4 regions of the Rhizobium sp. PvP014 genome follow, and region 1 is predicted to be linked to each of the others. Evidence: predicted binding sites of a transcription regulator. Region 1 holds the regulator's gene; each other region holds the start of a gene.
The links. Region 1 encodes LexA, which represses DNA repair genes until DNA is damaged. Its sites were predicted from a motif close to TGTTCNNNNTGTGTTCNG; they were not measured.
Positions count from the first base shown of each region.

Region 2: a site for LexA is predicted at 2,050-2,067, ahead of J3A65_RS11130 (UvrD-helicase domain-containing protein). Genes of this name have one in related genera too.
Region 3: a site for LexA is predicted at 1,569-1,586, ahead of J3A65_RS04625 (PA0069 family radical SAM protein). Genes of this name have one in related genera too.
Region 4: a site for LexA is predicted at 1,516-1,533, ahead of J3A65_RS04860 (energy-coupling factor ABC transporter ATP-binding protein). Genes of this name have one in related genera too.

Region 1 is NZ_JAGIOT010000002.1:840,161-844,039, reverse strand. It holds gene kdsA (3-deoxy-8-phosphooctulonate synthase) at 1-449, opposite strand, end outside; gene J3A65_RS08750 (VOC family protein) at 454-1,494, opposite strand; gene lexA (transcriptional repressor LexA) at 1,522-2,241, shown strand; gene J3A65_RS08740 (ComEC/Rec2 family competence protein) at 2,222-3,879, opposite strand, start outside.
Region 2 is NZ_JAGIOT010000002.1:1,339,137-1,343,015, reverse strand. It holds gene J3A65_RS11130 (UvrD-helicase domain-containing protein) at 1-2,010, opposite strand, end outside; gene J3A65_RS11125 (efflux RND transporter periplasmic adaptor subunit) at 2,229-3,407, shown strand; gene J3A65_RS11120 (efflux RND transporter permease subunit) at 3,404-3,879, shown strand, end outside.
Region 3 is NZ_JAGIOT010000002.1:6,070-9,948, forward strand. It holds partial or broken gene J3A65_RS04620 (ribonuclease HII) at 1-110, opposite strand, end outside; gene J3A65_RS04625 (PA0069 family radical SAM protein) at 351-1,508, opposite strand; gene J3A65_RS04630 (glycosyl transferase) at 1,639-2,169, shown strand; gene moaB (molybdenum cofactor biosynthesis protein B) at 2,179-2,730, opposite strand; gene J3A65_RS04640 (4-(cytidine 5'-diphospho)-2-C-methyl-D-erythritol kinase) at 2,727-3,641, opposite strand; gene J3A65_RS04645 (tetratricopeptide repeat protein) at 3,660-3,879, opposite strand, start outside.
Region 4 is NZ_JAGIOT010000002.1:54,489-58,367, forward strand. It holds gene J3A65_RS04850 (biotin transporter BioY) at 1-151, opposite strand, end outside; gene J3A65_RS04855 (CbiQ family ECF transporter T component) at 181-786, opposite strand; gene J3A65_RS04860 (energy-coupling factor ABC transporter ATP-binding protein) at 783-1,460, opposite strand; gene J3A65_RS04865 (winged helix-turn-helix domain-containing protein) at 1,570-2,766, shown strand; gene glgB (1,4-alpha-glucan branching protein GlgB) at 2,826-3,879, opposite strand, start outside.

The DNA of each region.
Region 1 (3,879 bases):
AGGAACTGCCCCTTCTTGACGTTGATCGCGCAACCCGTCTTTGCAGCCGCGACCAGCAAGTCGGTCTGACGCGACAGGAAGGCGGGGATCTGCAGGATATCGATCGTGTCGGCCACGAGGCCGCACTGCTCTTCCGTGTGGATGTCGGTCAGAACCGGAAAGCCGTATTCCTTCTTGAGATCGGCAAAGATTGCCATCGCGTTGTCCAGGCCGATGCCGCGCTTGCCGGAGATCGACGTGCGATTGGCCTTGTCGAAGGAGGATTTGTAGACGAGGCCGATGCCGAGCTTCTTGCAGAGTTCGACAAGCGTGCCGGCGATCATGAACGCATGATCACGGCTTTCCATCTGACAGGGACCGGCAATCAGCGAGAGCTTTGCCGTGTTTGAGAAAACGACTTTCGAACTCCCCTCGCCCACGGACACTTCAGAATTGGCGGAGACTGTCATTTCACTATTCCTCGAAACCGAATACCACACCTTGCCCCGGGGCTGCCGACACGATCACGCGGCCATCCCTGCGGATGAATGCGACGTCATTAGCAGCAAGGGTGATCTCTGTCACGGCGAGATCGGCGGTCTTGAAGATGATCCCGCGCGCAGCGAGGCGCGACGATAACAAGGGCTTCATCGAAGACCGGAACTCGTCGCTGAACGTGTCGTTGGATTGAATGCGGATGCTGGCATTGGCAGCTTCGATCCGCAGACCGTCTTTCCCTTGCTCGGGTTGCGTCTCGAACACGGTTTCGAAAAGCGGAAGAAACTCCAGCGGGTCATCTGCAGAAAAGACGATCTCTCGAAGGCCTGTAACGGCGTTTGCGTGCTCATCAAGACCACCGCGATCTGCCGGTAATGCGGCCATGCGCTGGCAGGAAAACAGCAAGATGTCATCGACCTCGGGAACTGCCGCGAACGCCAGACGGAATGAGACTTCGCTCTCCCCACCATCGGGCAACTGCATCGGGCGGGAGAATTGAAGCATCTCGCCCGCAGACATGTGCCCGTCCACAAAACGGCTATGATCGGCCGCTGCATCCTGCGTCCCGACGACCACCGCCGATAGACCTTCCCTTTTCCGCTGGCCGCGGAAGCGGATGTCGCGATCGGTGAACACGTTGCCTCGTTTTGCCGCAAGCGAGGCTTGCCGACGGTTCACAATGCCCAGCGGCTCGAGATACGAGCCATCCGCGAAGAATATGCAGGCATTAGCTGTGCCGAAAGGGTGAACACCTTCAGGTGCCACAGTAAAGCCGAGAGCGGTCAACCTCCCCCGCGCTGACGCCAGATCTGCAACGGGCAGAACCAAATGATCGACTGACTTGTTACCCACTAACACCCCCAAAGTCTTATTCCGCAGAACATTGGCTATCGCGGGAAACTCGGCAAGTGCTGCGCACGAACTGAATACGTGATCGAACGCTGAAATGAGACTATTCTTGAGCAAAAATTTGGGGCTTGCGGAACACAGATAGAACATATAGCGTCCGTTCTGCATTTGTTTCCAATTCTGAGGGTCCCGTCCATGCTGACACGCAAGCAACAGGAGTTACTTCTGTTCATCCACGAGCGGATGAAAGAATCAGGCGTGCCGCCGTCGTTTGACGAAATGAAGGACGCTCTCGACCTTGCATCGAAGTCCGGCATCCATAGGCTGATCACCGCGCTCGAGGAGCGTGGCTTTATTCGCCGTCTGCCGAACAGAGCACGCGCGCTCGAAGTGATCAAGCTGCCTGACGCCTATGTGGCGAACCTTCATCCGCGACGGGGTTTTTCTCCCAGTGTCATCGAGGGAAGCCTCGGCAAAACGCAACCGGTCGTCGCTCAGAAGCCGGCGCCGGTCATGGCGGACAATCCGTTCTCGACAAACATCCCGGTCATGGGTCGAATCGCTGCCGGCGTGCCGATCTCCGCGATCCAGAACAACACCCACGACATCGCCGTTCCGATCGAGATGCTGGGTTCCGGCGATCATTACGCGCTCGAAGTGAAGGGCGATTCGATGATCGATGCCGGCATCCTCGATGGTGATACCGTCATCATCAAGAATGCCAGCACCGCAAGTCCGGGCGATATCATCGTTGCCCTGGTCGATGAGGAAGAAGCGACCCTGAAGCGGTTCCGCCGCAAGGGTGCATCGATCGCGCTGGAAGCGGCGAACCCCGCTTACGAGACCCGCATCTTCCCGCCCGACCGGGTGAAGGTCCAGGGCAAGCTTGTCGGCCTTATTCGCCGCTATCATTAAGAACGCTGTTATCCCGGAGATGCGCAGCAACAGCCTCCGGGATGCCAAAGTCGAATTGTCGCGTTCGCCAGTCATAGAACCGGTGGACGGTCCACGGACGGCTTGAGGTCTGTGCGCTGTCTCGCATCGCCGCCGTAATCTTGATGTCTGGCGCTGTCGCGTTCGGAATAATGGTGATTTCCAGTGCGCCAGTCCGGCGCAACGTCCGCCCGCTGAGAAGCAAGGCGCCGGAGCGGCAAGTATCGAAGCGTGCGCCGGGCGAGACGATGATCCGACCGAAATCGCAGGCAAGACCGGTGTATCGGTTGTCTTCGACAGTGACGATCCGGATGTCCTGAGCAGTCTGCGCCGCGCACAGGATTTTCGGCAGACAGGCAAATCGTCCGGGCGTGAATGCTTGAAGAAAGCCCCTGACATATTCGATTTCCCGGCGCGTCAAATCCGGTCGCGAATGTGGTCTAGGTCGTCTGTCATCACTTTTCGCAAGGCTGGCACCTCGCGCTGGTTCCGAAGAGGCAAGAACCGGCAAGGCGAGCGGTTGTTCTCCGGTCTCAAGCACCAGCGCTCGCCGCCATTGATCGTAGATAAATCCCGGCGGCCGGGTTCGATTGAGGGTGATCTTGTCATCCTGTATCAGTCCCACTGACGCGCCGTCTTCGGATATGACGATATCAGGCCTCGGCGCCGAGCCTGAGCGGACCGCAAAGAGCAAAGCCACCGCCATGAACAGCGCGCCTGTCAGCCTCAGCGGCGTGCGCAGCAGCGTCAGAAGCAGAAAGCCTGCCGTCGCCAGCGGCAGGAAAAGCGGGTTCTGCCGGCCGATGGCAATATCGCCGCCCCATGCGGCAACGATCTCGGCAATGCGAATGACGATCCGCAGCCCCTCGCCCATGATGAACAGAAAGGGAGCATCCAGCCCGAACGGCATCAGCAACATGCCAACAAGCCCTGCCGGCATCACCACGAAGGAAATGATCGGCATGGCCGCGAGATTGGCCGCGAGGCCGTAGGTGGTCAGATGGTGGAAATGCTCGATCGAATAGATCGACGTCGAAGTACTGCCGATCAGCGACGTCACCACGATCCCGGCAATGAAATGGAACGTCGCCGCGACACCCGTTATCCACCGGTTGCTACCTTTTGTATCCTCCCTACCTTTCGCGAAATATCGCGTCCAGAGGGCGAACCCTGCCACCAGTGCCGCGGTTGCCGCAAACGACATCTGGAAACTCGGACCCAAAATCTCCGACGGCGAGATGGCGAGGATAATGATTGCCGAAAGGGCGACGTTGCGAAGGCTGATGGAGGGTCGATCGACGAGCACGGCGACCAGCATCACCGCCATCATGATATAGGCCCGCTCGGCGGAAACCCCGAACCCGGAAATCAGGTAATAGGCGGTCGCCATGACAAGCGCACCGAACGCGGCAAACTTCTTGATCGGATAGGCCTGCGCAAAGCCTGGAAACAGCGACAGGACGGAGCGGACGCCGACGAAGAAGATACCGGCTGCCAGCGCCATGTTCAGGCCTGAGATCGCGACGATATGGGCCAGCCCGGACAGACGAAGCGCCTCGGTCGTCTCACGGGAAATTGCACGGCGCTCGTCGGTCACGATTGCGGCAGCAAAAGCGCCCG
Region 2 (3,879 bases), 500 kb from region 1:
ACGTTCTTCTTCCAGTCCGGAACGGCCGCCTTCATCCAGCGCGCGCTGGTGCGGGAACAGGCCTTCCTCCCAGCCGGGCAGGAACACGGTCTCGAATTCCAGACCCTTGGCCGAGTGGAGCGTCATGATCGAGACGGCATCGAGGTTCTCGTTGGTCTCGGCATCCATGACGAGCGAGACGTGTTCGAGGAAGCCGCGCATGCTCTCGAACTGCTCCATCGAGCGGATCAGTTCCTTGAGGTTTTCCAGCCGCCCCGGCGCTTCGGCGGTCTTGTCGTTCTTCCACATGTCGGTATAGCCCGACTCTTCGAGGATCTGCTCGGCCAGTTCCGTATGGGGCACGGTTTCGAGACGTGCCTGCCAGTTGCGGAAATTCTGCACGACATCGAACAGGGCCTTGCGGGCCTTCGGCTTCAGCTCGTCGGTCTCGATCATTTCGCTTGCGGCCTGAAGCATGGGCACATCGCGGGCGCGGGCGCTGTCATGCAGGTAGCGGATCGTGGTGTCGCCGAGGCCGCGCTTCGGCGTGTTGACGATGCGCTCGAAGGCCAGGTCGTCGGCCGGCTGGCAGACCATGCGGAAATAGGCCATCGCATCGCGGATCTCGAGCCGCTCGTAAAAGCGCGGGCCGCCGATGACGCGGTAGTTGAGGCCGAGCGTCACGAACCGGTCTTCGAACTCGCGCATCTGAAACGAGGCGCGCACCAGGATCGCCATGTCGTTCAGCGCGTGTTTCTTGGCATCGCTGCGACCATCGCCGCGCTGCAGCCGCTCGATCTCCTCACCGACGGCACGGGCTTCCTCTTCGCTATCCCAGGCGGCGTGGACGATGACCTTTTCGTCTTCAGGGTCGACCCGGTCGGTGAACAGCGTCTTGCCGAGGCGTCCTTCGTTATGGGCGATCAGATGGCCGGCAGCGCCGAGGATATGTTCTGTCGAGCGGTAGTTGCGCTCGAGCTTGATGACCTTGGCGCCCGGGAAATCCTTGTCGAAGCGAAGGATGTTTTCCACTTCGGCACCGCGCCAACCATAGATCGACTGGTCGTCGTCGCCGACGCAGCAGACGTTTTGCGGCACGTCCTTCGGACGCTGAGCGAGCAGACGCAGCCACATATACTGGGCCGTATTGGTGTCCTGATACTCGTCGACGAGGATATAGCGGAACCGCTGGTGATACTCCTTGAGCAGATCCGGTGCCTTGCGGAACAGGGCGATCGGGTGCAGCAAAAGGTCGCCGAAATCGCAGGCGTTGAGCGTGCGCAGGCGGGCCTGATAGGCGGCATAGAGTTCGCGGCCCTTGCCGTTGGCAAAAGCTCGGGCGTCGCCTTCCGGAATGTCGGGCGGCAACAGGCCCTTGTTCTTCCAGCCATCGATCATGCCGGCGAACTGCTTGGCCGGCCAGCGCTTGTCGTCCAGACCTTCCGCCTGGATGAGCTGCTTGATCAGGCGCACGACGTCGTCGGTGTCTAAGATGGTGAAATCGGATCGCAGGCCGACCAGCTCCGAATGGCGCCGCAGCAGTTTGACGCCGATCGAGTGAAACGTGCCCAGCCACGGCATGCCTTCGACGGCGCCGCCGACGAGAACGCCGATGCGCTCCTTCATCTCGCGCGCAGCCTTGTTGGTAAAGGTCACGGCGAGAATCTGGCTCGGATAGGCGCGGCCGGTCTCCAGCAGGTGGGCGATGCGGGTGGTCAGCACGCGGGTCTTGCCGGTTCCGGCGCCGGCCAGAACCAGAACGGGACCATCCAAGGTCTCGACCGCTTCGCGCTGTTCCGGGTTAAGGCCCGTCATATAGTCGGGTGAGGGCCGGTTGCCACCGCGCGCCGCCATGGCCCGCGCCGCGATCCCCAAACCACCGGAACCACCAGCAGGAACAGGAGCAGAACCTTGGTTGCCAGCCGATGCCGGCACCGGGCGCTGGTCCGATTGGTCTTCGCCTCGCGCCTTGCGGGGGGCGGGCTCCGGCTCCTCATCGAAGAAAGGGATGTCGTCGTAACTGTTACTCATCCGGCCAATGTAGTGATTCGGGCTCGAAAGACCAGCCGATGTTCTCTTTTCATTCCTATGTTTCCCCTAGGAAACGTCCGGATCCGTGTCGTTGAAGCTCTGACACATCCGTGAAATCGCGTGATGTTACAAAACAGTAAGGTAGGTTCCTCGACCTTGCCAGTTGGGCGCGAAACGGGGATACTTGCACCACTTATCGATAGACTTGCGAGGAATGAATGCGGATCTGGAACCAGCTTCTGATGTCGGTTGCGGTACTGCTCGGAGGGCTCTGTCTCTGGGTCTACCTGTCGGCAGATGCCGGGCGGTCACTGATTTCGATGGGCGTTCCCGCAGGCATGGTGACTTCCATCAATCCTGATGTCGCCGAGCCGGCGGCCGCAACGGTTGCGGGCGCACCGGCTTCGTCATCGCGCGGCGGGCAGCGGGGCGGCGGTGAGAGCCAGGTGGTGTTGGTTGCAACCAGACCCGTCGGAACCGGTGTGGTCAATGACAGACTGTCGGCGATCGGTGACGGCGAGGCGATCCAGTCGGTTATCGTGATGCCGCAGGCGACGGGCACCGTAAACGAGATCCTCGTCAAATCCGGCGACATGGTCAAAAAGGGCCAGATTCTTGCGCAGCTCGATGACGACGAGCAGATCATCCTGCGCGATCAGGCGCAGGTGGTGTTGCGCAGTGCGCGTGAGAAATCCGATACTTACCGGAACCTCAAGAGCTTTTCCCGTCTCGACGTGCTCGACGCGCAGATTGCGTCCGAAACGGCGCAGCTGACGGTCACCAACGCCGAATTGGCGCTGAAGCGTCGCTCGGTCGTTGCGCCAATCGATGGGATCGTCGGCATCGTCGCGGTCAATATCGGTGACAACGTCACGACCGCGAGCAATATCGTGACGATCGACAACCGTACCGAGCTGCTGGTGGATTTCTGGGCGCCAGAGCGTTTCGCGGTCCAGGTCAAGCCTGGCATGCCGGTCGAGGCCGCCTCCGTCTCGCGTCCAGGCCGCACCTTCGAGGGTTCGGTCGAGGCCGTCGACAACAGGGTCGATCCGGCAAGCCGTACGATCCGCATTCGTGCCAGAATTCCCAATGTTGATGACGAACTCCGCGCCGGCATGTCTTTCGGCGTGACGATGCGGTTTCCGGGCGAGACCTTTCCAAGCGTCGATCCGCTTGCAGTCCAGTGGGATGCGAAAGGCTCGTTCGTCTGGCATATCGTCGATCACAAATCGGTCAAGGAGCGGGTGAGGGTGATCCAGCGCAATCCCGATGCGATCCTCGTCTCGGCCAATCTGAAGGATGGCGATGTCGTGGCAACCGAAGGGTTGCAACGGGTCCGGGAAAATGGTGCCGTCCGCATTGCCGGTGAAAAGCCGCCGGAGGTCGCCAGCCGATGAGCAGCAGCCACAGCGGTAACGCCAATAACAACGGGTCGTCCGGCCAGTCTTCCGGAAAGCAGAACAGCTTTACCGCGCTCTTTGTGCGGCGGCCGGTCCTTGCCGCGGTTCTCAACACGCTTCTCGTCGTCGCAGGCCTTGCCGCTCTTGCCGGCGTCGAGGTGCGCGAGTTGCCGGATGTGGACCAGCCGGTCATCACCATCCGCACCACCTATGACGGCGCTTCCGCCCAGACGATGGACCAGGAGGTGACCGATATCATCGAGGGCGCGGTTGCCCGGGTCGCCGGCCTCAAGGCCGTTTCGTCGGAATCGCAGTTCGGCCAGAGCCGTGTCACGCTGGAATTCAACGACACCGCCGATCTTGCGGTGGCCGCCAACGACGTGCGCGATGCGCTTGGTCGTGTCACCGGCCAGTTGCCTGACGACGTGGACGAGCCGCGTATCATCAAGGCCGATTCCGACAGCCAGCC
Region 3 (3,879 bases), 830 kb from region 1:
GCCACCGGCCAATGACCGGCATTCCGCGCCATCAGCTCCAAGCTGAAATCCGGAACGAATGGCGTCTCGTCAAACAATGTCGGAGAATCGGGCGGCGTGCGAAGCAACATGGCGGCAGTTTCGCACGCCCGCCCGACCTCCGGCAACCCCCGGACAACGAGTGCGGCGTCGTTGCCCACCATCGGGGGCGCCCTTTCGGGATGATGGTGGGAACCGGGGGTCTTTCGGCAGGTGATATGCGGGAACCGTGCCGAAATTCGAAATTAATCGACCTGAATGAAAGCCGCTGTAACTATGGCGACGTCATCAGGCCGTTTCGCAGGAACGACGGATGCCCCTGCAGGCCAAACTCAAAGCAGCGAAAGCTGAATGCCCGCGCCATTCGGACGAACAAACAGATCGTCCCTGAGCGGCATGCTCCGACGCGTCATGCCGAGCCGCTTCGTTGCCATCTCGAAGCGTCGCCCGATCTGCCAGGCGTAAGGACCGGTGCCCTTCATCCGCTTGCCGAACTCCGCGTCATAATCCTTGCCGTCCCGCATCGAGCGAACGAGCGACATCACATGCCGGTAGCGGTTCGGGTAATGCTGCAGCAGCCAGTCGCGGAACAGCGGCGCCACTTCCAGCGGCAGACGTAAGAGCACGTAACTCGCCTCCGTTGCGCCGGCAGCGTGCCCCGCTTCCAGGAGCCGCTCGATCTCGTGGTCGTTCAGCGCCGGAATGATCGGCGAGGTGAACACAGCTGTCGGTATGCCAGCGTCCGAGAGCGCTTTGATCGCCTCGAGCCGTTTGGCGGGCGTCGACGCGCGCGGCTCCATGCTGCGAGCAAGCTTGCGGTCGAGGGTGGTTAGCGATATCGCGACCTTGGCGAGACCCTTCGACGCCATGTCGGAGAGGATATCGATATCTCGGGTGACCAGCGACGATTTGGTGACGATGGTCACCGGGTGGTTGGCCTTCTGCAGCACTTCCAGGATCTGCCGCATGACGCGCCATTCCCGTTCGATCGGCTGGTAGGGATCGGTATTGGTGCCGATCGCAATCGCCCGGACCTTGTAATCGGCCCTGCTCAGTTCGCGCTCCAGAAGCTTCGGCACGTCAGGCTTGGCAAACAGTTTCGATTCGAAATCCAGCCCCGGCGAAAGCCCCATGAAACTGTGGCTCGGCCGCGCGAAGCAGTAGATGCAGCCATGCTCGCAGCCGCGGTACGGGTTGATCGAGCGGTCGAAGGGAATGTCGGGAGAATCGTTTCGGGTAATCGCGGTACGTGGCTTTTCCACCTGCACCTCGGTCCGGAACGGTTCCAGTTCCTCGATCGTCTGCCAGCCGTCGTCGAAAGCCTCGCGACGCTCCGTCTCGAAACGTCCTGAAGGGTTCAGTCCGGCGCCACGACCGCGCCGGCGATCCCCCTCGATCCGGAGGCCGGAGGTCTTCACCAATGCATCGGCAATATCAGCCGTATGAGCAGGCGCGAATGCGTCCTGCCGCAAATGGGACAGCTCGTTCATGGGGCACTCCTGACGGGAAAAATTCCCGTTCTCGAATGACAAGATTCCTATCGCGACATTGAGAACAATGCAAGAACAAACTCGCAAAGGATTTGTGGCAATCCGTTGTACAATGCGCTAGACATTGAAAATGCTGACTGTTTTGTTGGAATGCCGGGATCAGGAAGCCGAGCTCGCGCAGACGTTGTCCGTCCTTGTTTCCGCCGCGGTGGAGGGGTTGGTCAGCGATGTCGTGGTGCTCGATCACAACTCGCGCGACGGGTCCTCCCGTGTCGCGGATGCCGCCGGCTGCCGTTTCCACAGCTCCTGGGATATCGTCGATATCCTGCACAAGGCGCGCGCCGAATGGCTGCTTCTGCTGGAGCCCGGAGCGCGTCTCCAGGCCGGCTGGATCGACGAGGTGATGGAATATCTGGCGCTCAACCGTCAGCCCGTGCGGTTCTCGCCTTCGCGAACCTACCGCAAGCCGTTCCTTACAAGGATCGTCCGTTCAGTCCCGCCGCTCGAGCAGGGGCTGATCCTGCCGAAGCGCGAAGCCGTCGCGCTCGCAAAGTCCGGCATGGGTCTCGTGGATGTCGCCAAGGCTGTGACGTCAGCTGCAAAGCCGTCGAGACTGGTGAGCGAGATGATCCCGGCGTGGGTTGCCGCGTCCGCGCGATAAATCAGACCGTTACTTGCCCGAACCGCGCCGCAGATGCTCGTCCAGCCGCGGCATGATCTCGATGAAGTTGCAGGGCATGTGGCGGTAGTCCAGCTGCGCTTTCAGGATGCCGTCCCAGGCATCCTTGCAGGCACCGGGAGAGCCTGGCAGCACGAAGATGAAGGTTGCATTGGCAACGCCGCCGGTTGCCCGCGACTGGATCGTCGAGGTGCCGATCTTGTCGTAGGAAATCCGGTGAAACACCTCGGAAAACCCGTCCATCTTCTTGTCGAACAGCGGCTCCAGCGCTTCCGGCGTCACGTCGCGGCCGGTAAAGCCGGTGCCTCCGGTGGTAATGACCACGTCGATCTCAGGATCGAGCGTCCATTCGCGCACCTGGCCCGCAATACGGTCCTTGTCGTCGGGCACGATGGCGCGTGCCCCAAGCCTGTGACCGGCCTCTGCGATACGGGCAACCAGCGTATCGCCGGATTTGTCGTCCGCTATAGTCCGGGTATCCGACACGGTCAGTACCGCGATCGAAATAGGAATGAACTCGCGCGTTTCGGCGATCTTGCTCATGGCTTTGCTCCGACGGTTTCGACCGCTTCGAAATACCAGTCCGGCTTCAGGGCGGTCAGCGCCTGCGCTGCGGCTTCCGCGTCTGTCTTCGAAGGGAACACACCGAAACAGGTCGCTCCGGATCCGGACATGCGCACCAGCTCGGCACCTTGCGCTGCGATCATCGCGGAGAGTTCCTCGATCTCAGGGATGAGCGCGCGAGCCGGCGGCTCCAGGTCGTTGCGAAGCGTTTTCAGGTAAGGCAGCCAGCCGCCTGCGTCGGTCGGCGTCGGCGGCAGGGCCGCGTTTTCCTTGTCCACCAGTAGCTTGAAAATCTCAGGCGTCGAGACGCTGATCAGCGGGTTGGCGAGCACGAGGGATAGGGACGGCATGGTCGGCAGCGGTTCAAGCCTTTCGCCGATGCCCTCGGCCAGAACGGCAGCCCCCGTCAGGCACATGGGCACGTCGGCACCCAGCGAAAGGCCAAGCGCCAGAAGGGCTGCTTCCGGTATCTCCGCATTCCACAGCCGGAACAGGCCGCGAAGCGTGGCCGCCGCATCGGCCGATCCGCCTCCGATCCCGGCTGCGATCGGTAGTTTCTTCTCGAGGTGGATCGAAACGGGAGGCGCCGGAAAGCCGTTGGAAACCAGCTGCTGGCGAAAGAGATCGCGCGCCTTGATCACGAGATTGCCTGCCTGACCCGCCTCGTCATTTGAAAGCTCGGACGCAAAGCGGCCGGAAACGGAAAACTCATCCGATTCCGAGAGCGTGAAGGTCAGCTCGTCACCCAGATCGGCGAAGGTGACGACGCTTTCCAGCAGGTGGAACCCGTCATAGCGAAGCCCCACGACATGCAGGCCAAGATTGATCTTCGCAGGCGCAAGTTCTGTCAGGGCCACGTCTGTGGCGTCTTGCGTATCGGATATGGTCATGCTGGAAAGCCCGCTTTATCAGGATTTCTTGTCGGGAGTGGCAGGTGCCGGCGGGGCAGGCGGCACTGGTGCTGCCTGGCCGCGATCGGCCGTCGTCGCGTTCGGATCGAGCGGCGGCAGGCCGTTGGCGATCTTTTCCTTGACCATTTCCTTGTTGACGTCCTCGCCTTCGGAGATCAGCGTCCGGTTCCACTGGTAGACCGCTTCCAGCTTGCGGCGGACACGCCAGTAGGCATCG
Region 4 (3,879 bases), 790 kb from region 1:
TGGCGCCGAGCACGACGCCGGCCAGCATCACGCCGAGCGATTGCGCCGTGATGGGGACGGGAATGAAACCGAGCATGACCGGCGGCACCAGTCCCAGCACGATGATGATAGCGGCAAACAGGGCGGCCAGAACGAGATCACGAGTAGGCAAATAGCTATTCCTTGACGACTGAATCTGTATCACTTCTGCGCACGGATTGCCCGGGCGTCAATTGCGCTGGCAATCTCGTCGGCATTCTTTAATGTGAGGATGATCAGCGGGACGATGATGGAGAGGGTTCGAGGGCGCAACCCTCGCGCGATATGGGCATCGCGGATGGCCTGGTGACGCAGCAGGATTTCCGGAATGAAGCGAAGGACAAGGCCGATCGACAGGCCGATATCCGCAGCTTTTACAAGCCCGAGCTTTTCAAGCGGCAAAGCCGCAAATGTCACTTCCGTAATAAAATCGCCGGTAGTAGTCGTGGCCGTCACCACAGACGCAAGAAGCGCCAGTGCCGAGAGCCGGAAAAACACGCTGACGGCTTCCACAGGGCTGTTGAAAACCAGCGTGAACACCGCAACGGCTGCGATGGTGAGGAAAAGAACCCGCAGCCGCAGCCATGTTTGCCGCCATCCGATTCGCAGCGAACCGAAAAGCAGGCCGCTGGCGACCGCACCGACGCCAAGCACTAACGACGACTGGATGAGGAACAGAGCAAGGCTTGCGGCAGCCAGTAGCACAAGCTTCGCGCGGGCCGAAAGCCGGTGCAGAAAGCCGCTACCATCAACGTAAAGCGTCTTCATGCGGCAAGCTCGCGGTAATGGGCGATGATCTCGGCAGCGTTTCCGTCGCCGGCAAGCCGGCCGTTGTCAAACAACAGAACCCGCTCGAAGCCCGCGATGAGATCGAGATCGTGGGTGAGCACGATGACGTTTTCGGGGAGCTCGCTGATCGTCCGGGCCACCAGGTTGCGGTTCTTCAGGTCCAGCTGGTTGGTCGGCTCGTCCATGATCAAAATGTCCGGTTCCGTCACCAGAACCGAGGCAAAGGCCGCAAGCTGCAACTCGCCGCCGGAAAGCTCGTGCGAGCGACGGTCGGCAAGATGTCCGATGCCGAAGCGCTTGAGGATCGCCGTCGTTCGGGCCTCGATCTCGGCTTTCGAAAGCTTGCGCGACGTCAGGCCAAGCGCGATGTCTTCCTTCAGGATCGGCAGGATGATCTGGTTCTGCGGGTTCTGGAAGATGAAACCAACCTGCGCGCGGGCGCGGTCGGTGTCGGCCTTCGTATCGAAGCCGTTGACGACGACATTGCCGCTCGCGGGAGAGACAAGTCCATTGATCATCCGCGCAAACGTCGTCTTGCCGGAGCCGTTAAGGCCGATCACGCCGATGCGGCGCTCGGTCAGCCGCACCGTCAGCGGATGCAGCGTGACACGCCCCTCGAAGCGAGCTTCGGCCTTGTCGAAATGGATGTCCAATGCCGGTCCTCGGTTGCTGAACGGTCTATATCGCGGCGGGAGCAGAGCGGGAAGGCGGAATGAAAAGTGAACATTGCATCCGGTCCCCTGTCGCCCTAGTCTCGTTGCCATGGCGATTCTGATCGACAATGCCCGGGCAAGACGGATTTTCATCGAACGGCAGCAGCTTTCCGCACCGCCGACCCGTGCGCTCAACAAGGCCGGTCTTCTGCAACTGATCGACGATCTGGGCTTCGTGCAGGTGGATAGTATCGCGACCGTCGAGCGCGCCCATCACATGATCCTGTTTTCGCGCAACCAGACCTATCGGCGCGAACACCTGACGTCGCTCTTGGAAAAAGACGGCGAGCTGTTCGAACACTGGACCCACGACGCCTCGATCATTCCGGCGCGTCTGTTCCGCTACTGGAAGCACCGCTTCCGCCGCCGCGAACCGATCCTCGCCGAGCGCTGGCGCAAATGGCATGGCGAGAGTTTCGATTCCGCCTTCGAGGACACGTTCCGGCACATTTCGGAAAACGGCGCGATCATGTCGCGCGACATGAAGATGGAGGATCACAAGTCCGGCGGCTGGTGGAACTGGCACCCGAACAAGACGGCGCTCGAATATTACTGGCACACCGGCAAGCTTTCGATTGCAGGCCGGGTGAATTTCCAGAAGATCTACGATCTGACCGAGCGCGTTATTGCCGCCCACCATCACGAACCGGATGTCAGCCACGAGGACTTCATCGACTGGGCCTGCCGCAGCGCGATGGAAAAGCTTGGCTTTGCCACATCGGGAGAACTCGCTGCCTTCTGGGATATCGTCACGCCGGAAGAGGCGAGGGACTGGGTGAAAGCCCATCGCGATGAACTCGTCGAAGTCCTGATCGAAACCGCCGACGACAGCCGCCCGCGCGCTTCCTTCGCGTTCTCAGGCTTTCCCCAAAACCTCGGCGATATTCCAGAACCGCCGGCACGGGTGAGGGTGCTGAGCCCCTTCGATCCGCTACTGCGCAACCGTGACCGGGCGGTGCGGCTGTTCGATTTCTTCTACCGCATAGAGGTCTTTGTGCCCGAGCCGAAGCGGCAATACGGCTATTACGTCTTTCCGCTTCTGGAAGGCGACCGCATGATCGGTCGCATCGACATGAAGGCGGAGCGCAAAACGGGTGTGCTGGATGTCAGGCGGCTGTGGCTGGAAAAGGGTGTTCGGGCATCCGCGGGCAGGCTGGAGAAGCTCAATGCCGAGTTGCAGCGGGTGGGGCGGTTTGCCGGCGTGGACAAGGTCGTCTATCGCGACGGATGGCGGGGAGAGGGTTAGGTCTCCGCCGCCATCCGGCTCATCTCTTAGAAGCGCTAATTCCGGGCGATGCCGGGGACTTAACCCCGCCACCGCAGATACACCGTCGCCAGTGGCGGGATGTCGAGAGCGACGGACGCTGTCTTGCCATGCGCCGACTGGTTTTCCGTCCAGGCTTCGGTCTGGCCGAAATTCGTGCCGCCGTAGATCGCGGCATCGGTATTCAGCACCACTTCCCAGCGTCCCTCGAACGGCACGCCGATCCGGTAGCCATGCCGCGGCACCGGCGTCATGTTGGAAGCGACGATGATTGCCGACTGCCGATCCTGCGACAGACGCAGCATCGCGGTGACGGAGTTTTCCGCATCGTCGGACACGGCCCATTCGAAGCCTTCAGGATGGAGATCGCCATACTGAAGCGCCGGCTCGGCCGAATAGATCGCGTTGAGATCGGCGATCAGGCGCTGCATGCCCGCATGATCGGGGCTGTCCAGCAGATCCCAGACAACGGACGCGTCGTGGTTCCACTCGGTCACCTGAGCGACTTCGCCACCCATGAACATCAGCTTCTTGCCGGGATGGCCCCACATGAAACCGTAATAGGCCCGCAGATTGGCCATCTTCTGCCAGTGGTCGCCCGGCATCTTGCCAAACAGCGAGCCCTTGCCGTGCACCACTTCGTCATGGGACAGCGGCAGCATGAAGCGTTCGGAATAGGCATAGACCATGCCGAAGGTCAGGCTTCCGTGCTGGTATTTGCGATAGACCGGATCTTCCTCCATGTAATGGAGCGTGTCGTGCATCCAGCCCATGTTCCACTTGAAGTCGAAGCCCAGTCCACCCTGCTCGACGCTTTCGGTCACACCCGGCCAGGCGGTCGATTCCTCGGCCACCGTGAAGGCATGCGGGCAGCGCTCATGGATGATGCTGTTCAGGTGCTTGAAGAATTCCACGGATTCGAGATTTTCCCGGCCGCCGAATTTGTTGGGGATCCACTCGCCCTGATCGCGGCTGTAGTCGCGGTAGAGCATGGAGGCGACGGCATCGACGCGCAGCGCATCGATATGGAAATGATCAAGCCATTCCAGCGCAGACGCGATCAGAAAACCCTTCACCTCGTTGCGACCGAGATTG